One region of the Streptomyces sp. NPDC021212 genome, then DNA from elsewhere that is predicted to be linked to it. Evidence: riboswitches for the same ligand, from Rfam matches in the RefSeq annotation. Region 1 holds a riboswitch; each other region holds the start of a gene.

Region 1 (5,522 bases):
CCGTCGTGGGCGACATCGACCCCGAGCAGACGCTCGCCTGGATCGAGAAGTACTTCGGCACCATTCCCTCCCACGAGGGCAAGCGGCCGCCCCGCGACGGCACCCTCCCCGACGTCATCGGCGGGCAGCTGCGCGAGGTCGTGGAGGAGGAGGTCCCCGCCCGCGCCCTGATGGCCGCGTACCGGCTGCCGCACGACGGTACCCGTGAGGCCGACGCCGCCGACCTGGCGCTGACCGTCCTCGGCGGCGGCGAGTCCTCCCGGCTGCACAACCGCCTGGTGCGCCGCGACCGTACGGCCGTCGCCGCCGGGTTCGGCCTGCTGCGGCTGGCGGGCGCGCCGTCGCTGGGCTGGCTGGACGTGAAGACCTCCGGCGGGGTCGAGGTGCCCGGCATCGAGGCCGCCGTCGACGAGGAGCTGGCCCGCTTCGCCGAGGAGGGCCCGACGCCGCAGGAGATGGAGCGCGCCCAAGCGCAGATCGAGCGCGAGTGGCTGGACCGGCTGGCCACCGTCGGCGGCCGCGCCGACGAGCTGTGCCGGTTCGCCGTGCTGTTCGGCGACCCGCAGCTGGCCCTGACCGCCGTGGGACGGGTGCTGGACATCACCGCGGAGGAGGTGCGGGCCGTGGCCGCTGCGCGGCTGCGCCCCGACAACCGCGCCGTGCTGGTCTACGAGCCCGTCCGGGGCGCCGAGGACGCAGACCGGGCAGCCCAGTCCGGCAACGCCGCAGAAGCCGCCGACACCGACGCAGAAGGGGAGGCGGCCCAGTGAGCGACGCCGTCACCGCCACCATGACCTTTCACCCGCAGCCGCAGGGCGGCGCCCCCAGGCCGTGGGCCTTCCCGGCGCCGGAGCGCAGTGAGCTGTCCAACGGGCTCACCGTGCTGCGCTGCCACCGCCCCGGCCAGCAGGTCGTCGCCGTGGAGATCAACCTCGACGCCCCGCTGGACACCGAGCCGGCCGGGCTTGAGGGCGTCGCCACGATCATGGCGCGCGCCCTGTCCGAGGGCACCGACAAGCACACCGCCGAGGAGTTCGCCGCCGAGCTGGAGCGCTGCGGCGCCACCCTGGACGCCCACGCGGACCACCCCGGCGTCCGGGTCTCCCTGGAGGTGCCGGTCTCCCGGCTGCCCAAGGCGCTCGGCCTGCTCGCCGACGCCCTGCGCGCACCCGCCTTCCCCGACGGCGAGGTCGAGCGGCTGGTGCGCAACCGGCTGGACGAGATCCCGCACGAGCTGGCCAACCCGGCCCGCCGCGCTTCCATGGCCCTGGCCAAGGAGCTGTTCCCGGCCGAATCGCGGATGTCCCGGCCGCGCCAGGGCACCGAGGAGACCATCGAGGGCATCGACGCCGCGGCGGTGCGGGCCTTCTACGAGGCGCACATCCGGCCGTCCACCACGACCGCGGTCGTCGTCGGCGACCTGGCCGGTGTCGACCTCGACCAGGCGCTCGCCGACACCCTCGGTGCCTGGACCGGCGGCCCGGCTCCGCAGGGCTCGGTCCCGCCGATCATCGCCGACGACACCGGCCGTGTGGTGATCGTCGACCGGCCCGGCGCGGTCCAGACCCAGCTGCTCATCGGGCGCATCGGCGCCGACCGGCACGACCGCGTCTGGCCCGCGCAGGTGCTGGGCACCTACTGCCTGGGCGGCACCCTCACCTCCCGTCTGGACCGGGTACTGCGCGAGGAGAAGGGCTACACCTACGGGGTGCGCGCCTTCGGCCAGGTGCTGCGCTCCACGCCGCCCTCGCCGGCCGGCGGCGGCTCGGCGGGCGCCTCGCTGCTGGCGATCAGCGGTTCGGTGGCCACCGAGGTCACCGGCCCGGCGCTGGAGGACCTGTGGACGGTGCTGCGGACGCTGAAGGAGGAGGGGCTGACGGACGCCGAGCGTGACGTCGCCGTGCAGAACCTCGTCGGTGTCGCCCCGCTCAAGTACGAGACGGCCGCCGCCGTCGCGGGCACGCTCGCCGACCAGGTCGAGCAGCACCTGCCGGACGACTTCCAGGCACAGCTGTACGCCCGGCTCGCCGAGGCGGGCACGGTGGAGGCGACCGCGGCGGTCGTGAGCGCCTTCCCCGCCGACCGGCTGGTGACCGTCCTGGTGGGTGACGCCTCGAAGATCGAGGAGCCGGTCAAGGCGCTCGGCATCGGAGAGGTGCGCGTCATCACCGGCTGAACCGCGTTCCGGCGGGCCCGATATGTCCCGGGGCCCGGCCCAACGCCGTATCACCACAAGGACCCTGGCGTCGAGTGCGACGCCAGGGTCCTCCCTTATGCCCGATTTGAGGGCTGTTTGGTTTGTGGCGAGAACAACAAAAACCCGTAACCGTTTGGTGATCGAAACGCGGCCCGTTTAGCGTCAGTGCGGCTGTTCGCCGGATACCGCCGCACCCGCGGCACGGACAGTCATCGCCGAGTCCCATGGTGCGAGTGCCAGGGGAGCCGGGGACCCAAACGTCCCTGGGGTGAATCGGACGCCTTCCCCGGCCGGGGGAGGGGCCCGTAGGAGACCTTCCTGCTCCGAACCCGTCAGCTAACCCGGTAGGCGAGAGGGAAGGAAAGGAGTGCGCCACCACATGGCGTTCACCCGTGCCGCCGGGAAGCACCGACGTCCCAGCCAGGCCGCCGTCCGTACCGGCGCCAACATCGCCGGCATTACCACGGTCGCCTCGGGCGTCGTCGCCGGCATCGCCGGCCCGGCCCTCGCCGCGACCGGCGAGACGCCGTCTCCCCAGGACACCGGTCTCCGCCAGGCAATGGTGATGGGCGACGGTCTCTCCGACCAGATCGACGCGCAGGCCCAGTCGCAGCAGAGCGCCGCCGAGTTCGCCGCCGCCAAGGCCAAGGCCGAGGCCGTGGCCCGCCAGGAGGCCGCACGGAAGGCCGAGGCCGCCGCGAAGAAGGCCAAGGCGGAGCGCGACGCCAAGGAGCGCGCCGCGCGTGAGGAGGAGCGCAAGCGCCTCAACACGTTCGTCTCGCCCGTCGAGGGCTCCTCCGTCTCCACGGGGTACCAGGCGTCCAGCGGCCTGTGGTCCTCCGGCAGCCACACCGGGATCGACTTCAGCGCCTCCACCGGCACCGAGGTGCATTCGGTGGGCATGGGTGAGGTCGTCGAGGCGGGCTGGGGTGGCTCCTACGGCAACAACGTCGTCATCAAGATGAACGACGGCACCTACACCCAGTACGGCCACCTCTCCTCGATCGGCGTCTCGGTCGGCCAGAAGGTCACCCCCGGCCAGCAGATCGGCCTGTCCGGCGCGACCGGCAACGTCACCGGCCCGCACCTGCACTTCGAGGCCCGCACCACGGCGGAGTACGGCTCGGACATGGACCCGCTGTCGTACCTGCGCTCGCACGGTGTCAACCTCTGACCCGTCGCCCCTCCTGTCGAAAGGCCCCGTCCGCGCCCGGACGGGGCCTTCGGCGTGCCCGCTCCGCTGTGACCAAAAAATATCCCCGAATTTCCTTCGCCCATCGGAAATCCCGGCGGCTTCGAATAGAGTCGCTGAACGCGCGTCAATCGGATGCGTTTCGCGGGGTTGAGGCGGAGGATCGACAATGCGGGACCGGAAGTGAACGGGGATACGACCGCGCTCCAGGGCGGTCGCCGGATTTCGGCACACGCGGTGTGCGCGGCGATCCGTGACGACATCATCTCCGGTGCCTGCCCGCCCGGCAGCCGGCTGACCGAGGAACTGCTCGCCCGGCGCTACGGGGTCTCCCGGGTGCCCGTCCGCGAGGCGCTGCGCACCCTGGAGTCCGAGGGCTTCGTCACCACCCGGCGGCATGCGGGCGCGTGCGTCGCGCAGCCGTCCGAGAAGGAGGCGGCCGACGTCCTGGACATCCGGGCCCTGCTGGAGCCGCTGGGGGCCGCCAGGGCCGCCCAGCGCCGCACCGAGGGGCATCTGAAGGTGCTGCGCGGTCTGGTCCGGCTCGGCCAGGAGCGGGCGGAGCGCGGCCGGCTGGGCGAGCTGCGCTCGCTGGGCGACTGGTTCCACGAGACGCTCGCCCAGGCGTCCGGCAGCCCGAGCCTGGCGGGACTGCTGGTGCAGCTGCGGCGCAAGACGGCGTGGGTGTACGCGGTGGATCCGGCCCGGCAGGCGGCGCGCGGCGCGCAGGCCGTGCAGGGCGCGCCGGGCCCGACGGGGGGCGCGGACCCGTCGGTGCGCGCCGTCGAGTCCTGGGCGGAGCACGGGGCGATCGTGGACGCGGTCGCGCGCGGTGACGCCGACCGGGCCCGCGAGCTCGTCGCCGCGCACACCGAGCGTTCGCTGGCCGAATACCGATGGCGAAACGCGTCCCAGGTGAGAACTTCGAAACAATCCGTAAACACGGCGAGTGGCCGGAATTAACAGCAGCCCGGTAGGCGGCTCAAAGAAATTCCGTAGGCGGAAAAACAACGGGGCCGCGGTGATCCGTAATGGTTCACCGCGGCCCCGCCGCGCAGAAATGCGATTCGGACGGAATCAGACGGTCTCCGGAAGCTCCTCGAGACCCTCGGCCACGAGCTTCGCCAGACGGTCGAGCGCGACCTCCGCGTCCTCGGCCTCGGAGGCGAGCACGACCTCGTCGCCGCCCTGAGCGCCCAGGCCGAGCACGGCGAGCATGGAAGCGGCGTTGACCGGGGCGCCGCCCGCCTTGGCGATCGTGATGGGGACGCCGGCGGCGGTCGCCGCACGGACGAAGATCGACGCCGGACGGGCGTGCAGGCCCTCGGCCCAGCCGATGTTGACGCGGCGCTCAGCCATGGTGTTGCCCTTCAGATCTGCGGGTGGTGTTGTCTAGACCAGATCATACGGTGTCCGGTCCCGCCCGGGTCGGGCCCGAGTGGGTCCGGTCATGTCCGAACAGGTCCGATACGGACTTTCCCTCGCCACCTCCCGTTCACGCAAGGGTGTCCGCCATGCGGACCTCGGCGTCCCGGACTTGAGCCCGTACCCTGTCCCCATGCCGAGCCCGTCGGATGATCACGCCTATCCCACCCATTGGGAGGCCGACGTCGTGCTCAGGGACGGTGGCACCGCGCAGATCCGCCCCATCACGCCCGATGACGCACAGCGCCTGGTCAGCTTCTACGAACGCGTCTCGGACGAGTCGAAGTACTACCGCTTCTTCGCGCCCTACCCCCGGCTCTCCGACCGCGACGTCCACCGCTTCACCCACCACGATTACGTCGACCGGGTCGGCCTCGCGGCGACCGTCGGGGGCGAGTTCATCGCCACCGTCCGCTACGACCGCATCGACGAGGACGGCCTGCCCGCGCACCTCTCGTCCTCCTCCTCGCAGGGCGCCCCCGCCGACGAGGCCGAAGTCGCCTTCCTGGTGCAGGACGCCCACCAGGGGCGCGGCGTGGCCTCCGCCCTCCTCGAGCACATCGCCGCCGTCGCCCGCGAGCGCGGCATCCGCCGCTTCGCCGCCGAGGTGCTGCCCGCCAACACCAAGATGATCAAGGTGTTCACGGACGCCGGCTACACCCAGAAGCGCAGCTTCGACGACGGGGTCGTCCGCCTCGAATTCGACCT
Region 2 (5,522 bases), on a different contig from region 1:
GTCGGCGTTGTGGTTGGCGGCCACGTCGTCCAGGGCGGCGAGGACCTTCTGGCCGCGCTCCGTCTCCAGGTGCTTGGCGGCGCCGGTGGAGCGGGCGCTGTCGACCGTGGTGCCGGGGCGGTACTTGCCGGTGAGGAAGCCGGACGCGAGGGCGTAGTACGGGAGCGTCGCCAGGCCGTGGCGGGCGGCGACGTCGGCCAGTTCGCCCTCGAAGGTGTCGCGCGAGACCAGGTTGTAGTGGGGCTGGAGGGCGACGTAGCGGGCCAGATTCTCCTGGGCGGAAAATGTCAGCGAGGCTTCGAGGCGCTCGGCGGAGATGTTGGAGGCGGCGATCTCGCGGATCTTGCCCGCCTTCACCAGCTCGTCCAGGGTGGAGATGATCTCCTCGACCGGCACCGACGGGTCGTCGTAGTGGGTGTAGTAGAGGTCGACGTAGTCGGTGCCCAGGCGCTGGAGGGACTCGTCCAGACCGGACTTGATGGCGGCGGAGGAGAGTCCGCGGGGCTCCGGGGAGCCCGCTCCGACCTTGGTGGCGAGGACGATGTCGTCGCGGTTGCCGCGGGAGGCGAACCACTTGCCGAGGACGGTCTCGGACTCGCCGCCCTGGTTGCCGGGGGCCCAGGCCGAGTAGACGTCGGCGGTGTCGATGAAGTTGCCGCCCGCCGCCACGTAGGCGTCGAGTACCTCGAAGGACTCGGCCTCGTCGGCCGTCCAGCCGAAGACATTGCCGCCCAGGGAGAGCGGGAAGACGGACAGATTGCCGATGGTCTTGCGGGTCTCAGTCATACGTTGCTCCAACGCCCGCGACGGAGGGGTGTATTCCGCCCTTGGGGGCAGAAAAGGAACCGGCGGCCCTGGCGTCAAGGGGGGAGAGAGCGCCAGAGCCGCCGGAGCGAGGGGGGCCGTCGTTACAGCCGGGCCATCAGGGCCCTGCGGATCGAGTGGATCACGCGGGTGACGTTCAGCGCGCCGATCACGGGTTCAGCCCCTTGTCGCGCAGCCAGGGCATCGGATCGATCGGGGAACCGCCGCCGGGCCGGACCTCCAGGTGGAGGTGGGGGCCGGTGACGTTGCCGGTGGCGCCGACGCGGCCGATGGTCTCGCCCGCGGACACCTTGCCCGAGGTGACGACCATGGACGACAGGTGGCAGAACCAGAGCTCGGTGCCGTCATCGAGCTTGAGCACGATGCGGTAGCCGTACGAACCGGCCCAGCCCGCCTGCGTGATGGTGCCGCTGTGCAGCGCCTTGACCGGGGTGCCGGTCGGGGCGGCGAAGTCCTGGCCGGTGTGGTCGGCGGACCACAGGTCGCCGGCCTGGCCGAAGCCCGCGGTCAAGGTGTACGAGGCGACGGGGAGGACCCACCCGCTGGCGGCCTTGGCGGCGGCGGCCTTCGCGGCTGCGGCCTTGGCGGCCGCGGCCTTCGCGGCGGCCTCCTTCTCGGCCTCCGCCTTCGCCTCGGCGGCCTTCTTCTTGGCGGCGGCCTCGGCCTTCTTCTGCGCCGCCAGGTCGCGGGCCTTGGCCGCGGCCTGCGCCGCGTCGTCGGCGGCGGCCTTGGCGGCGGCCCGCACCGCGGCGTCGCGTCTGTCGTCGTCGGCCGCGGTCTGCTGACTCTCGGCCTGCCGCAGGATGCGGGTGCGCAGCGCCTCGCCGGAGTCGGTGGTGCTGGTGGAGAGGGCGGTCGCGGTGGTCTGGGAGCCCTCGTCGTCCCCCGTCAGGGAGCCGATGCCGGGCAGGTCCTTGGCGGCGGGCAGCTGAGCCTTGACCTCGTCGGCGACGTGGGAGAGGTCCGGCATGGAGATCGGTATCGCGGGCCGGTCCTTGGCGCTGGCCATGCCGCCCGCGCCGACCGCCGCGATGACGCCGACGCCGAGGACGGCGCCGCTGCGGGCCATGGCCCCGCCGCGCTGCTTGCCGACGCGGTGCTTGCCGCGCAGCGGGGCGATGGACTCCTCTGTGGGGTTCCACTCGTCCCAGTCGTCCCAGACGGCTTCCTTGGCGAGGGAGGACTCATCCGGTCCTCCGTCGGCTCCGAGGCCGACCGCGGGCCGGGCGCCGGCGTCGAAGCCGACTCCGTACGTGGTCGCCGTGCCGAGGCCGGTACCCGCTGAGCGGTACGGGGCTTGGTCCAGTACGGACCTGTTGGACGCCACCGGGGCGCACTCCTTTCCTTCCTTCTCGCCTACCGGGTTAGCTGACGGGTTCGGAGCAGGAAGGTCTCCTACGGGTCAGGTTCGACCCGATTCACCCCAAGGTGGTGGTTCCCCGGTTCCCTGGTGCTGGCGGTGCTGCTGGTGTGCGTGGTGTCGAGGGTGGTGCTGGCGCTGCACGTACGGGATTCGGCGACGGCGCACGGTGCCGCCCCTGCGGCGGCTGTGTGACCGCGCTGCGTTATCGAACGTTAATAGAGAGCGCGACATGATTCCAAGCTCTTCTGAAGAATCCGCGTAGCTTTGGCATGAACTTAGTAAGCAACAGGGGACAGATGGGGTCGTTTCACCCCAGTTGAAAAGGGTTGGTAAAAACCTCCGGCGAGCTGATCGTGCGTCAATCGTTATGCGTCGTCGTCACGGTCGACTACGGTCCGTGTGCGGAGTGGGGGCCGTGGTTCCGTTCGGTCCGGGCGGGCGCCGGACCGCGAGGAGCGCCATGTCGTCCGAGGCCTCCCCTCCCGTATGGAGCGCCACGTCGTCCACGAGCGCGTCGAGCAGCCCGCCCGGTCCGGTGAAGCGGAGGCCGCGCAGCCGCTCCTCGGGGACGTAGAACGTGCCGTGCGGGTCGCGGGCCTCGGTCACCCCGTCCGTGAACAGCAGCAGCGTCGCGTCCTCGGGGAACCGCAGCTCCGTCACCCGGTCGGGCCAGCCGCCCAGTTCGCCCATCCCCAGCGGCAGCGCGGGCGACTCCGGCTCCAGCGGCCGTACCTCGCCGTCGCCGGGCAGCAGCAGCGGCGGGGGGTGACCGCGGTTGATGAGGCGGAGGGTGGAGTCGCCGCGCGGGATCTCACCGAGGACGGCGGTGGTGAACCCCTCGAACGCCTCCAGCTCGGCCCGCCGCGCGCCCTCGCGCCGCAGCGCCCGCTCCAGCCGCCCCGCGAGCCCCTCCAGCGTCGCCTCCTGCTCCGCGGCCTCCCGGAAGGCGCCGACGAGGACCGCGACGACCTCCACGGCCTGGAGCCCCTTGCCGCGGACGTCCCCGACGATGAGGCGTACGCCGTGCGGGGTGTCCTGCACCGCGTACAGGTCGCCGCCGATCGCGGCGTACCGCTCGGCCGCCACGTAGCGCGCCGCGACGTCCAGCCCGGCGATGCGGGCGGGCGGCACGGGCAGCACGGCCCGCTGCGCCGCCTCCGCGATACCGCGCGCCGAGGCCAGCCGCCGGTCGCTTCGGCGGACGACGCGGTTGATCACGAGCGCGAGCAGGGAGACGGTGGCCACCGTGGCGATCTCGGTCGCGGCCTGGGTGGGGTCCTTCACGCCGTGCAGCTCCGCCAGCAGGCATACGGCGGTGAGGGCGAGGACCGTCGTGAGGATGGTCTGCCGCAGCGGGAAGAGGGAGGCGGCGACCAGCGGGGCCGCGGCGAAGAAGGGGGAGGCGGTGTACGGGGCCGGGGTGGCGAGGTCGAAGGCGACGCCGCCGAGCAGGAGGACGGCGGGCGTCCAGCGGGCCAGCCGGCGACCCGAGGACACCTGGGCGGCCTCCTCGGCGGAGACGACTCCGGCGGCCGCGCCCGGGCCCGGGGGCTCGGCGACGGGCGTACGGGCGGGCGTACGGACGCCCGTACGAGCCCTGCTCCCTCGCACCCGCACGGCCTCTCTCGCTTTCGCTGGTCCATGACCCCGTCATCAGGCTTCCGGGTGCCGGGGCGCGGGGCGAGCCGGTGGCGGCCATGTGGGTGCGTACCGTGCCCGGACGCCGAGCGGCCCCGGATGGCAGGCATCCGGGGCCGCGGGGTGAGCCGTGGCGTCAGCCAGGGCTCGGAGAGCGTCAGCTGGCTGCGGCCTTAGCCGCCGTTGCCGAGGGCGATGTTGCTGCAGTTGTTGCCGACGGTGATGTCGCCCGTGGGAGCAGTCCCGGAGACAGCCGCGATGGCGCCGGTGGCCGTGTCGCAGTCATTGCTCTGGACGGCCGCGGTGCCTTGGGTGAAGTTGATGCAGTTGTTGGCGACCGAGATCTCACCCGTGGCGGCGGCCACAGAGGCCGCGGCGATGGGGCCGGTGGACACGTCGCACGTGTTGGTCTGGATCGTCCCGAAGGGGGCGAAACCTCCGCCACCGAAACCGTGGGCGGACGCTCCCGCCGCACTCCCCATGACCAGAGCGCCTGCCGCGACGGCCAGGACAGCTACCTTCTTTCCGATGTTCACTTAATTTCCTCCAGAAGAACCGAATCCGCGGAAAACCAGACGATTCGATTCAACGAAGGGACATCCCTGACATCGAGGAGGCGCGCGCACAGATCACCCGGTAGGCCCACTGTCGGACCATCAGAGATCGACACCGAGGGCGCGGGCGTGGCGGTCGGCCGCCAGCTCCGCCGACACCTCGTCGAGGTACACCTCGCACACGAGTCGCCCGTCCCGGGTGAGGTTGTGCTCCAGCTCCCACAGCACGATCTCGTCCCCGCCCGCGAGCAGGAAGGCGTGCTCGTAGAAGCGGCACCAAGTGGCGTCGGGGCCGCCGGAGCGGCGGCGCGGCTTGGGGGCCAACGCGATGTCATGGGCGAACGCGGTCGTCAGCAGCCGCTCGGTCTCCTCCCCCGGCCGGTCCGGGTTCTCCGCGCGGCGCAGGACGCGGCGGGCGTGGTCGGCCGAGTTGTCGGCGATGTACGCGCGCTGAACCTCCACGGACTCGGTCGCATGGAGCATCTGGTCCGGCAGCCACAGCTGTAACCCGTCCAGCTCCTCCCAGCGGGCGCCGCCGATGCACCGGTGGACGCGGCGCTCGGCGAGCGCCAGGGCGTCCTCGTCCGCGTACAGCTCGAAGAGCGGACGGTCGTCCGGGCCGGTGTTGTGCTCCAGCTCCCACAGCAGCAGGCTGCTGCCGTCGGGCAGCAGGAAGACGTGCCGATACGTCGTGTACCCGCGCGGACCTGACGGTTCGTTGCACTGCCGGCAGGAACGCAGCTCGGACTGGTGCATGAGGGCGCTCCGCGCCCGGCTCAGCACCGCCTCGCCGATCTCGAAGCCGTTCTGCGCACGGACCAGCAGCCCGTCCATCAGCTCGGCGGGGGTTCCCCCCGCTCCTGAGTGCCCCACGTCTCTCCTCCCGCCCCCGGGTGACTACCTCGCGTACTCAGCGTAGCGGTGCGAACACGCGCCGCGCCTGTGGTTCCGCGAAGCAGCCGGTCGGACTTGTGCCTCACTCACCTCTGCGTCGTGACGTCAGGATGTATCACTTGTTCGATAGGTCGAACAAGCTTGGCGGCAGGGGCAGTTGCCTTGGTCGGCCACCGCACGGCCGCCCAGGCGCTCCCCCGGCGTCGTCTCCTCGCCACCACCACCCGTGGTCGCTCCCGGGCCCGGGA
Region 3 (5,522 bases), on a different contig from region 1:
CGTCTCGGCGGCTGCGCACGGGCTCACGCACGGGCCCTTGCGCCACCACTCCGGCAGCAGCGCGATCGCCTCGTCGCCCAGCGGATTGACCCCGGGCCCGGCCGCGAGGGAGTGGCCGACCAGGACGTGCAGGCACTTCACCCGGTCCGGCATGCCGCCCGCGCTGGGGAAGCCCTTCAGCTCCTCGATGGCGTCGCGGCGCGCGATGTAGTCCTCGTGGGCGGCGCGGTAGGCGGCGGCCAGCTCGGGGTCGCTGCCCAGCCGGGCCGTCATCTCCTTCATCACGCCCTCCGCCTCCAGCGTCCCGATCGCGGACGCGGCGCGCGGGCAGGTCAGGTAGTAGAGGGTGGGGAACGGTGTCCCGTCCTCGAGGCGCGGCGCGGTCTCGACGACATCGGGGTTGCCGCAGGGGCAGCGGTGCGCGACGGCGCGCAGGCCCCGCGGTACGCGGTTCAGCTGCTCCTTGACGGCGGCGATGTCCGCGTCGGTGGGCGCGGTGGGCTCCGTCTGCGGAGGGGGCGTGTCCATGAGGGGAAAAGTTCTCTTCGCTCGGTGTCGGACCGGGTGCGACCGTGACGGGCCGGCGCGGCGCGTCAGCGGCGCTCGGCGGCCGCCTTCGGCGCGTCCGCCGCGTCCACGGTGTCCCAGAGGTTGGTGTACCAGGGGCGGTCGGCCGCGCCCTGGTCGGTGGAGTGCTCGGCCCTGGCGTCGGGGTCCACCATGCTGAAGCCGGTCTCGCCCGGCATCAGATAGTGCAGATGCTCGCGGGCCTGCCGCTCGATGTACGCGGGGTCGCGCAGCCGGGCCTTCTGCTCGCGCAGCTTGGCCACCTCGGCGCGCTCGCGCTGGGCCTGGCGGCGCTGGTCGGCGATCTCCGAGCGCTGGGAGATGTACTGCCGCATGGGATAGGCCAGCGCGACCACCAGTGAGCAGACGACCAGTGCGAGGAGGGCGGCCCGGCCGGTGAGCCGGCTGCGACGGCGCTTGATCCGGGCACGGTAGACCCGGGCGGCGGCGTGTTCGCCGAGCGCCTTGAGCCTGGTCGCGGTGGAGAACCGATCCGCCGGCACGTCGCCTCCCCGGTGATGACTTCGCTTGAGCAGTGCCCGCTGGAGTAGCGGCCGTCCCCGGCCACGGTACGGGACCGCGGCCGGGGACATGCGTCAGACGTGTCCGCTTTTGACGCTGGAGAAGGGTCAGCCCTTGAAGCGCGGGAACGCGGAGCGGCCCGCGTACACCGCGGCGTCGTCCAGGATCTCCTCGATGCGCAGCAGCTGGTTGTACTTGGCCACCCGCTCGGAGCGGGCCGGGGCGCCGGTCTTGATCTGGCCGCAGTTGGTGGCGACGGCCAGGTCGGCGATGGTGACGTCCTCGGTCTCACCGGAGCGGTGCGACATCATGCACTTGAAGCCGCTGCGCTGGGCCAGCTCGACGGCGTCGAGGGTCTCGGTCAGCGAGCCGATCTGGTTGACCTTGACCAGCAGGGCGTTCGCGGTGTCGTTCTCGATGCCGCGGGCCAGCCGCTCGGGGTTGGTGACGAACAGGTCGTCGCCGACCAGCTGGACCTTGTCACCGAGCTGCTCGGTGATCGTCTTCCAGCCGTCCCAGTCCTCCTCGTTCAGCGGGTCCTCGATGGAGACCAGCGGGTACGCCTCGACCAGCTCGGCGTAGTACGCGGTCATCTCGGACGCGGTGCGGTCCTTGCCCTCGAACTGGTAGACGCCGTCCTTGTGGAACTCGGAGGCGGCGACATCGAGCGCGAGCGCGATGTCCTGGCCGGGCTGGTAGCCGGCCTTCTTGATGGCCTCGACGATCAGGTCCAGGGCGTCCCGGTTGGAGTCGAGGTTCGGCGCGAAGCCGCCCTCGTCGCCGAGACCGGTGGACAGGCCCCGCTCCTTCAGGACGCCCTTCAGGGTGTGGTAGACCTCCGCACCCCAGCGCAGCGCCTCGGAGAAGGACTCCGCACCGACCGGCGCGATCATGAACTCCTGGATGTCCACATTGGAGTCGGCGTGCGAGCCGCCGTTGAGGATGTTCATCATCGGGACCGGCAGCAGGTGCGCGTTCGGGCCACCGAGGTATCGGAAAAGGGGCAGGTCGGACGCCTCGGAGGCGGCGTGCGCCACGGCGAGGGAGACGCCCAGGATGGCGTTGGCGCCGAGCGAGGACTTGTCCGGAGTGGCATCCAGGTCGAACATCGCCTGGTCGATCAGGCGCTGCTCGGTGGCGTCATATCCGACCAGCTCGGGGCCGATCTGCTCGATGACGGCGAGGACGGCCTTCTCCACGCCCTTGCCGCCATAGCGGTTCTTGTCGCCGTCACGGAGTTCGAGGGCCTCGAAGGCGCCGGTGGAGGCGCCGGACGGGACGGCGGCACGGCCGGTGCTGCCGTCGTCGAGGCCGACCTCGACCTCGACCGTGGGGTTCCCTCGCGAGTCGAGGATCTCGCGAGCTACGACGACGTCGATGGACGGCACGAGGATCTCCTTCGTATGTGTCTGCGGTAGCAGCATGAGCCTAACCGCACCGAAGCCCCGGCGGGGTGCACCGTGGGGGGCGGCACACCCGGCCGGGGCTCGTCAAGAGGGTGGGGCGGCTCAGCTCAGGTGGAGCTGCTGGCCGGGGAAGATCAGGTCGGCCTTCTGGATGACGTTCTTGTTGAGGTCGTAGAGCTTCTTCCAGCCTCCCTTGACGTCCTCGGTCTTGGCGATCTTGCCAAGGGTGTCACCGGACTTGACCTTGTACTCGCCGTCGCCCTTCTTGACCGGACCACGGGCCTCGCCGCGCGCGGCGTGCTCGGGCGCGCTGCGGGGCGCGGCCTTCTGCTTGGCGGCCGGGGCCGACTGCGAGGAGTCGGACTGGCTCTGCGACGGGGTGGACTGCGCGGGGGCGGACGGGGCGCCGCCGGCGGTCAGACCCTTGCCGCAGACCGGCCAGGCGCCCTTGCCCTGGCTGGAGAGGACCTTCTCGGCCACCTGGATCTGCTGGGCCTTACCGGCCCTGTCAGCGGTGGGAGCGTAGGCGGTACCGCCGTAGGCGGCCCAGGTGGAGGAGGAGAACTGCAGGCCGCCGTAGTACCCGTTGCCGGTGTTGACCGACCAGTTGCCGCCGGACTCGCACTGCGCGACCTGGTCCCACTGGGACGTGGTGGCGGCAGAGGCGGACGTAGCCCCGATGAGCGGGGCGGCCACGGCGGCACCGGCGAGACCGGCGAACGCTGCGATACGAGTGGCCTTGGACGGACGACGGTGCTTGCCCTGAGCGTTGGACATGTTCGTTCGTTTCCTCACCGACGCCTACGAGGTGAGCTGTCGGGTTCGGGCGTGAGTTGCCCGGCCGGGTGCGGGGTCCGCACCCTGCTTCACCCCTAGCCGTTCGGCCGATTCCGCTGGCCTCGCGGCACTTACCTTGGGTCCCCCGCTCCTGCCTTCGGCGCTGGCGCGTCGGTACCGGACGACCGCCGGCAGGACTCGGCGTGACGGTCGACGGTGCTCGCTTGGTGGCGAGCGGAAAGACGTTAAACACACCTCAGGGAAACGTTCAAACACCCTTATCGCAGCGAAGAGGTACGTTATCGATCTCACTCGGCCCACATTGGTGCAGGTGGGGCCGGGTATGGAGAGACCGGACACGAGGGACGGGCGGGAAAATGTGACGAGAGGTATGTCTCACCGGCGCCAGATCGGGCAAATCCCCCCGAACTACTGGCCCCTGATGGTGAGGTCAAGCCGCTGACCAGGGATGATGAGATCCGGATCGGCTCCGATCAGCTTCTCGTTGGACGCGTAGAGCCGACGCCAGTCGCCGCCCAATTCCTGCTTTTCGGCGATTGCTGAAAGGTTGTCACCCCGACGCACCGTGTAGCCGCCATCCGTGGGGTTTTCGACACGATCGGCCCCGCCGCGCGAGGCGCGGTCGCTCGGCCGCGCGTCTTGGTCCGACTCGCCCCGGTGCTCACCGGAGTCAGCCGGGTCCGAGGCACCCGCGGAGGGGGTCTCGGACGGGGTTTCAGAGGGAGTCTCGGAGGGTTCTTCGGAGGTCTCCCCACCGGAGGAAGGGGACGACGAGGGGTCGGACGCGCCGGAAGAAGAAGGGGACGGCGAGGGCGCGTCGTCGTCCGGCGCGGCGGGCGCCTTGGAGACATGGTTCCGCTCCACCCCGCCGGAGTCCCGGTCCGAGTCGCCGGGCTGCGGGGCCTGCTGGGAGGGGCGTGCCGTACTGCCCGGGTTCACGTCCGGGCTGTCGCCGTCGGCGGTCAGCCCGGCGTTCAGCGCACAGCTGGGCCAGGCGTCCGGGCCGCGGTCGCCGAGGATCGATTCGGCGACGGCTATCTGCTGGGAGCGGCTGGCGAGATCGGGGCGCGGGGCGTAGCCGGTGCCGCCGTACTTCTTCCACATGTCGAGGGTCAGCTGAAGACCGCCGTAGAAGCCGTTGCCCTCGTTGGCGCTCCACATCCCGGCGCTCTCGCACTCGGCGACCCGGTCCCACGTGGACGCGGGGGCGGCCTGGGCGCCGGTCGCCCCCAGGAGCGGGATGGCGATGCTCGCGCCGGTCACCCCCGCCGCGACGACGATGGCCGGAGCCTGGCGGGGGCGGCGGTGACGTCCGTTCCCGGAAAGCATGCGAATCGCCTCTCGTGTGGGGCTCGTTTGTCGGTTGAACATAGCGAGGCCACAGGATCATCACAAGCCGGTGTATTGGAGGTCACGCCACGGTCACACGCCTGATCGGATGTCACTCTCCCCAGGTCACCGGGAGGGTGCGCAGTCCACGCATGATGAGCCCGCCGCGCCAGCGCAAGGCGTCCGGCTCCACTGCCAGTCGGAGGTCGGGCAGCCGGCGCAGCAGGGTGGCGAGCGCGGTCTGTGCCTCCAGGCGGGCCAGCGGGGCGCCCAGACAGTAGTGGATGCCGTGACCGTAGCCGAGGTGCTGGTTGTCGGTGCGGCCGAGATCGAGGACATCGGGGTCGGTGAAGCGCTCGGGGTCGCGGTCGGCGGCGGCGAGCACCACCAGCACCGGTTCCCCCTCGGCAATGTGCCGGCCGCCGAGGGTGACCGGCTCGGTGGCGAACCGCCAGGTGGCCATCTCCACCGGGCCGTCGTAGCGCAGCAGTTCCTCGACCCCGGTGGCGAGCAGCCCCTCGTCCCCTTCTTCCAGTGCGCGGTGCAGCCGGGCACGCTGCTCGGGGTTGCGAAGCAGGGCATAGAGGCCATTACCGATCAAATTGACGGTAGTTTCAAAACCGGCGAACAGGAGGATGAAGGCCATCGCCGCGGCCTCGTTCTCGGTGAGGTGGTCCCCGTGGTCGCCGGCCCGGATCAGGTCGGAGATCAGGTCGTCGCCGAGCGCGGCGCGCTTGCGGTGGATCAACTCGGCCAGATACGCGCGGATCCGCTTCACCGCGCGGGCCACCCCGCCGCGCGGGCCGCCGCCGTGCCGGATCATCGTTCCGGCCCAGTCCCGGAAGTCGTCCTGGTCCTCCCGCGGGACGCCGAGCAGATCGCAGATCGCATAGATGGGGA
Region 4 (5,522 bases), on a different contig from region 1:
TAGAAGAAGACCAGGTCACCGGGGGCCAGTTCGCCGCGCGAGATGCGGCGGCCCGCGTTGATCTGGGTGTAGGTGGTACGCGGCAGGGACACCCCGGCGGCGCGCCACGCGGCCTGGGTCAGGCCCGAGCAGTCGTAGCCGTACGGCCCGGTCGCGCCCCAGACGTACGGCTTGCCGATCGCCCCGTACGCGAAGGAGATGGCGCGCGCGGCCCGGTCGCCCGTCCGGGCCGGGGCGGGGGAGTGGTGCCGGGGTGCCGACGCGGTGCGGGCGTCCTGGGAGCGGAGGCGGTCGCGCTGCTCGCGGGTCAGCTTGGCCAGCAGTGCGTCGGCCGCGGCCAGCTTCTCCTGGACCGCGTGCTTGCAACGGGCCGCGGCCGCCTGCGCGGCGCGCAGCGTACGGAGGCGGTCGGCCGCCTCGCCCCGGACCCGGCGCAGTGACCGCTCCTCGCGGGTGATGTTCGCGATGGTCACCGCCTGGCGGTCGCCCGCGCGGTCGGCGAGCGAGGCGCGCTGGAGGTACTGGCCGGGGGAGGAGGAGAGGGCCAGCTGGAGGGTGGGGGCGACGGTGCCGGAACGGTACTGGGCGGTGGCGAAGGCGCCGAGGGCGTTGCGGGCCGTGTTGAGGCGGGCGGTGCGACGGGCGGCCTCGTCGCGTAACCGATGGAGCGACCGCTGCGCCCTGTCGGCCGCGGCCCGGGCGCCGTCGTACTTCTCGGTGGCCTCCTCCGCCTCCCGCTGATACGCGTCGACCTTCGCCTTCACCTGGGCGGGCGTCAGCCGGGGCTCGGCGTACCCAATGCCCGGGAGGGCGGCCGCGGAGGCCGCGCCCGCGAGGGCGAGGGTCGCGGCGGTGCGGATGGTGGTGCCGGCGAGCGACGAGCGGTGCCGCTGCTTCGGCTTCATGGGGGGCTGCGGCGCCACTGCGGCGATTCACCTTTCGTGCGGGTACGGGGGTTGTTGTGTCTGGAGGGGAAGCTAGGCCGGTCGGCGGCGCGGCGCGCTGGGATGAACGGAGGTGGACGGATTCGTCCTCCCGGTGGCGCCTGCTGATCACGGGGGCGGCGTGGGGAGGGCGGGATCGGGGCGGCTGTGACCGATGTGCCGTTCGGGGTGCACCCGGGTGACTGACGGTGATATGTGCGGCGCTAGTGTCCGGTGCCATGGACGTACTCATCAATGTGTTCGTCGGCCTGCACATCGTCGGCATCGCCGCCCTGCTGGGGGGCTTCCTCTCCCAGCTCACGGCGATACGCGGGGACGGCGCGCGGATGACGCCGGGGATGCTGCACGGGGCCCTGACCATGCTGGTCACGGGCGCCGCGCTGGTCGGGCTGAATCAGGCGGACGATCAGACCGTCAACACGGTCAAGATCGGCGTCAAGCTGGCGCTGCTGGTCGTGATCCTGGGCCTGGTCTACGTGAAGCGGGACGAGGAGAAGGTGGAGCCCGCGGTATTCGGCGCGGTCGGCGCGCTGACGACGGTGAACATCTTCATCGCCGTCCTCTGGACCTGATCCGCCGGAGTCCCGGCCCCGCCCCTGCTGGGCCAACCCGGGGGTGGGAAGGGGCGGAATGGGGGAAATCGCACCTGTAAGCGCAACCCGACGCACTCTTCGACTGTCTTACCCGTCAAGGGCAAGCCCGGAGGGAGCGCGCAATGGGGGTAAAGGCAGGGTTCGGGGCGTGGCGGGCATGGCGCCGCCGTACGGCGGTCGTCTTGGGCACGGCGGGCATGGTGGTGCCGCTGTCCGTCGCACTGGGCGCGGCACCGGCGCAGGCGGCGACGTCGTGCACGGCGGGCGCGGGTCCGTATCAGAAGCAGGTCGAGAAGTTCCTCGGCCGGCCCGTCGACGGTCGGCAGTCCTCGGGGGACTGCCGCGCGACGCAGAGATTCCAGATCAGCCACGGCATAAGCCCGTCCGTCGGCTACGCGGGCCCCGTCACCTGGGGCGTCATGAAGCTGATCAACGCGCAGAAGGCGGCGGGGCACAACCCCAACGCGGCGCGCAAGTGCCCCACCAACAAGGGCCGCATCGCCTGCGTCGACCTCACCCGGCAGCTCAGCTGGGTGCAGGACGGTTCGCGGCTCACGTTCGGGCCGGTGCCGGTGCGTACCGGGCGGGACAAGTACGAGACCCGCACCGGGCTGAAAAGGATCTACTGGCGGGACATCGACCACTGGTCGACGATTTACCACGTGGCCATGCCGTACAGCCAGTTCTTCGACGGCGGCCAGGCCTTCCACTCCATCGCGGGAAGCGTGTGGTCGCCACCCGGCTCCCATGGCTGCGTCAACATGCGTTCCGGCGACGCGAAGAAGTACTGGAGCCTGTTGCGGAACGGCGACGACGTGTACGTGTACGGGCGTAAGCCGGGCACGTGACCCGGAAGCGGGGGTGGCTGCCCGAGCGCGATCGCTCACCGTGCGGCCACCCCCGCTTACCGTGGCTAGGCAGGCCGCACGCTTCCGTAGATCGGCATCTCGGTGATCGGCGCCTTCTTCACCACATCGCCCGGCTTCGGCGCGTGGATCATCATCCCGTCGCCGATGTAGAGGCCGACGTGGCTGATGTCGTCGTAGAAGAAGACGAGGTCACCGGGCTTGAGGTCGGAGGTGGAGACGCGCGTGCCGACCTTCACCTGGTCGAACGTGGTGCGCGGCAGCGAGACACCGGCGGCCTTCCAGGCGGCCTGGGTGAGTCCTGAGCAGTCGTAGGAGTTGGGGCCGGTGGCGCCCCAGACGTACGGCTTGCCGAGCTGGGACTCCGCGAAGTCGACCGCCTTGGCCCCCTTGGTGGTGCTCGTGGAGGTGGACGTGGAGCCGGACGAGCCGGACGAGCCGGAACTGCTTCCGGAACCGGAAGAGGAACTGCCGCTCGACTGCTGCTCCTGCTCCTGCGCCTTCTGCCGGGCCGCGGCCTCCCGCTGCTTCTCGGCCAGCTCGGCGGCCTTGCGCCGCGCCTCCTCGGCCTTCTTCTTCTCGATCGCCGCCAGTCGCGCCTTCTCCTTGGCGGTCAGATTCGCCAGCAGCCGGCGGGCCTGCGCGAGCTTGTCCTGGACGGACTTCTTCTTGGCCTTCAGCTCTTTCTGGGTCTCGGTCAGCGACGCCAGGCTCTTGGCGGCCTCGCCGCGCTCCTTGGCGGCCTTCGCGGCCTGCGTCTGGAAGTCGTCGACGGCCCGCTTCTCCGAACCGGCCATCCGGTTCATCAGATGGGACTGGTCGAAGATGTCCTGCGGGTTGTTGGAGAAGAGCAGGCTCGCGGTCGAGGTCATGCCGCCGTTGCGGTACTGGGCCGCGGCGTAGGTGCCGAGGGTGCGGCGGGCCTCGTTGAGCTTCTCCGTGTTCTTGGCGACATCGTCCAGCAGCCGGTCGACCTTGGTGCGCTGCCCCGCGGAGCGATCCTTGGCGGCGTTGTACTGCTGGGTGGCGGTTTCCGCCTGGTGGTAGAGGGTGTCCACCTTCTCCTTGACCGCCTCGATCGACTGTGTGGCGCCGGGCTTCGGGTCGCCCGGTGCGGCGTTCGCGGTCTGGGAGAGGAGGGTGACGGACGCGAGGGCGGCGGTGGTGAATCCGACGGCCGTACGGCGCCCGGTGGAGGAGGCGGCGGTGGGTATTCGGGTCCGCGGCTTGCGGTGCGACGCCAAGGGAGGCGACTCCTTCCGTGGACCGCCTACCGGGTTAGCTGACGGGTTCGGGCGGTACGGAAGGCTGCCCTACGGCCGTGCGCGGGCGGACGACACGTCGTACGTGATGTACGCGTCGTATCGCGGCTCGGGCCGATTCACCCCGGTGTTGCGTTTGGGTCCCCGGCTCCGGCTGCCTTGCGGCGCGACCGGACTCGGCGGAGGCCGCCCGGGCCGGCGCGGTTCGCCGACGGGTGTACGAGCTGCCTGAGGGAGGACGGTAGCCAACTCGTGGGGCTCCTGTGAAGGCTGGTGGTCGTTTTGCCCGAAACCGTTTCGTGACATCCATATGCAGTCCATGCGTAGGCTGTCAGTAGGGCCGCCTAAAATCGGTGAGCGATGAGCAGCCTCTTTGACGACAGCTTCCTGGCGAACCTCGGGCCTCCGGACGAGGAGCCTCCGCCGCCCGAGGATTCCGCCTACCCGGGCCCCGCCGGCGGTTCAGGCGGTGCTTCAGGCGGTTCAGGCGGCGAGGAGGTGCCGCACCACCTCTTCACGGGCGCATTCGACGCGCCGGTGCCGAGCGGGCCCAGAGAGGCGTACTACCGGGACGGCGCGGCCCGCCCCGCCGTCGACCCGACGGCGCTGCTGGAGGGGCTGAACGAGCAGCAGCGGGCCGCCGTGGAGCACACGGGCTCGCCGCTGCTGATCGTCGCCGGGGCCGGGTCCGGCAAGACCCGGGTGCTCACCCACCGCATCGCGTATCTGCTCGGCACCCGCCAGGTGCACCCCGGCCAGATCCTCGCCATCACCTTCACCAACAAGGCGGCGGGCGAGATGAAGGAGCGGGTCGGGGAACTGGTCGGACCGCGGGCGAACGCGATGTGGGTGATGACGTTCCACAGCGCGTGCGTGCGCATCCTGCGCCGCGAGTCGAAGAAGCTGGGCTTCACCTCATCGTTCTCGATCTACGACGCCGCCGACTCGAAGCGGCTGATGGCCCTGGTGTGCCGGGATCTCGACCTGGACCCGAAGAAGTTCCCGCCGAAGTCGTTCAGCGCCAAGATCTCCAACCTGAAGAACGAGCTGATCGACGAGGAGACCTTCGCCGGTCAGGCGGCGGACGGTTTCGAGAAGACGCTCGCCGAGGCGTACGCGATGTACCAGTCGAGGCTGCGCGAGGCCAACGCCCTCGACTTCGACGACATCATCATGACCACGGTCAATCTGCTCCAGGCGTTCCCGGACGTCTCCGAGCACTACCGCCGCCGCTTCCGGCACGTCCTGGTCGACGAGTACCAGGACACCAACCACGCTCAGTACACGCTGGTGCGCGAGCTGGTGGGCACGGATGAGGAGGAGGCCGGGGAGCTGTGCGTCGTGGGCGACGCCGACCAGTCGATCTACGCGTTCCGGGGCGCCACGATCCGTAACATCCTCCAGTTCGAGGAGGACTATCCGGATGCGCGGACGATCCTGCTGGAGCAGAACTACCGCTCCACCCAGACCATCCTGAGCGCGGCCAACGCCGTCATCGAGCGCAACGAGAACCGCCGCCCGAAGAACCTGTGGACCGAGGCCGGCACCGGCGCCACCATCACCGGCTACGTCGCGGACACCGAGCACGACGAGGCCCAGTTCGTCGCCGACGAGATCGACCGGCTGACGGACGCGGGGGACGCCCGGGCCGGGGATGTCGCGGTCTTCTACCGCACCAACGCCCAGTCCCGTGTCTTCGAAGAGGTCTTCATCCGGGTCGGGCTGCCGTACAAGGTCGTCGGCGGGGTCCGCTTCTACGAGCGCAAGGAGGTCCGCGACGTCCTCGCGTACCTGCGCGTGCTGGCCAACCCCGAGGACGCCGTCCCGCTGCGCCGCATCATGAACGTGCCCAAGCGC

The links. Region 1 has a riboswitch for cyclic di-AMP ahead of ACH4SI_RS21340 (M23 family metallopeptidase). Riboswitches for the same ligand answer to the same signal wherever they lie in the genome.
Region 2: another riboswitch for cyclic di-AMP. It lies ahead of ACH4SI_RS14495 (M23 family metallopeptidase); the one in region 1 lies ahead of ACH4SI_RS21340 (M23 family metallopeptidase).
Region 3: another riboswitch for cyclic di-AMP. It lies ahead of ACH4SI_RS36800 (transglycosylase family protein); the one in region 1 lies ahead of ACH4SI_RS21340 (M23 family metallopeptidase).
Region 4: another riboswitch for cyclic di-AMP. It lies ahead of ACH4SI_RS35035 (NlpC/P60 family protein); the one in region 1 lies ahead of ACH4SI_RS21340 (M23 family metallopeptidase).

Annotation. Positions count from the first base shown of each region.
Region 1 covers NZ_JBIRPZ010000007.1:414,324-419,845, reverse strand. The annotation lists gene ACH4SI_RS21350 (M16 family metallopeptidase) at 1-770, shown strand, start outside; gene ACH4SI_RS21345 (M16 family metallopeptidase) at 791-2,176, shown strand; cyclic di-AMP (ydaO/yuaA leader) riboswitch at 2,401-2,563, shown strand; gene ACH4SI_RS21340 (M23 family metallopeptidase) at 2,577-3,371, shown strand; gene ACH4SI_RS21335 (GntR family transcriptional regulator) at 3,573-4,352, shown strand; gene ACH4SI_RS21330 (HPr family phosphocarrier protein) at 4,467-4,748, opposite strand; gene ACH4SI_RS21325 (GNAT family N-acetyltransferase) at 4,948-5,522, shown strand, end outside.
Region 2 covers NZ_JBIRPZ010000004.1:644,536-650,057, reverse strand. The annotation lists gene ACH4SI_RS14500 (aldo/keto reductase) at 1-786, opposite strand, end outside; gene ACH4SI_RS14495 (M23 family metallopeptidase) at 974-2,152, opposite strand; cyclic di-AMP (ydaO/yuaA leader) riboswitch at 2,164-2,294, opposite strand; gene ACH4SI_RS14490 (PP2C family protein-serine/threonine phosphatase) at 2,567-3,799, opposite strand; gene ACH4SI_RS14485 (hypothetical protein) at 4,000-4,362, opposite strand; gene ACH4SI_RS14480 (DUF6227 family protein) at 4,483-5,253, opposite strand.
Region 3 covers NZ_JBIRPZ010000019.1:30,518-36,039, reverse strand. The annotation lists gene ACH4SI_RS36815 (DUF501 domain-containing protein) at 1-528, opposite strand, end outside; gene ACH4SI_RS36810 (septum formation initiator family protein) at 594-1,070, opposite strand; gene eno (phosphopyruvate hydratase) at 1,197-2,483, opposite strand; gene ACH4SI_RS36800 (transglycosylase family protein) at 2,598-3,272, opposite strand; cyclic di-AMP (ydaO/yuaA leader) riboswitch at 3,279-3,445, opposite strand; gene ACH4SI_RS36795 (transglycosylase family protein) at 3,702-4,622, opposite strand; gene ACH4SI_RS36790 (cytochrome P450) at 4,735-5,522, opposite strand, start outside.
Region 4 covers NZ_JBIRPZ010000016.1:165,356-170,877, forward strand. The annotation lists gene ACH4SI_RS35020 (C40 family peptidase) at 1-905, opposite strand, end outside; gene ACH4SI_RS35025 (hypothetical protein) at 1,163-1,516, shown strand; gene ACH4SI_RS35030 (L,D-transpeptidase) at 1,660-2,385, shown strand; gene ACH4SI_RS35035 (NlpC/P60 family protein) at 2,451-3,647, opposite strand; cyclic di-AMP (ydaO/yuaA leader) riboswitch at 3,655-3,842, opposite strand; gene pcrA (DNA helicase PcrA) at 4,026-5,522, shown strand, end outside.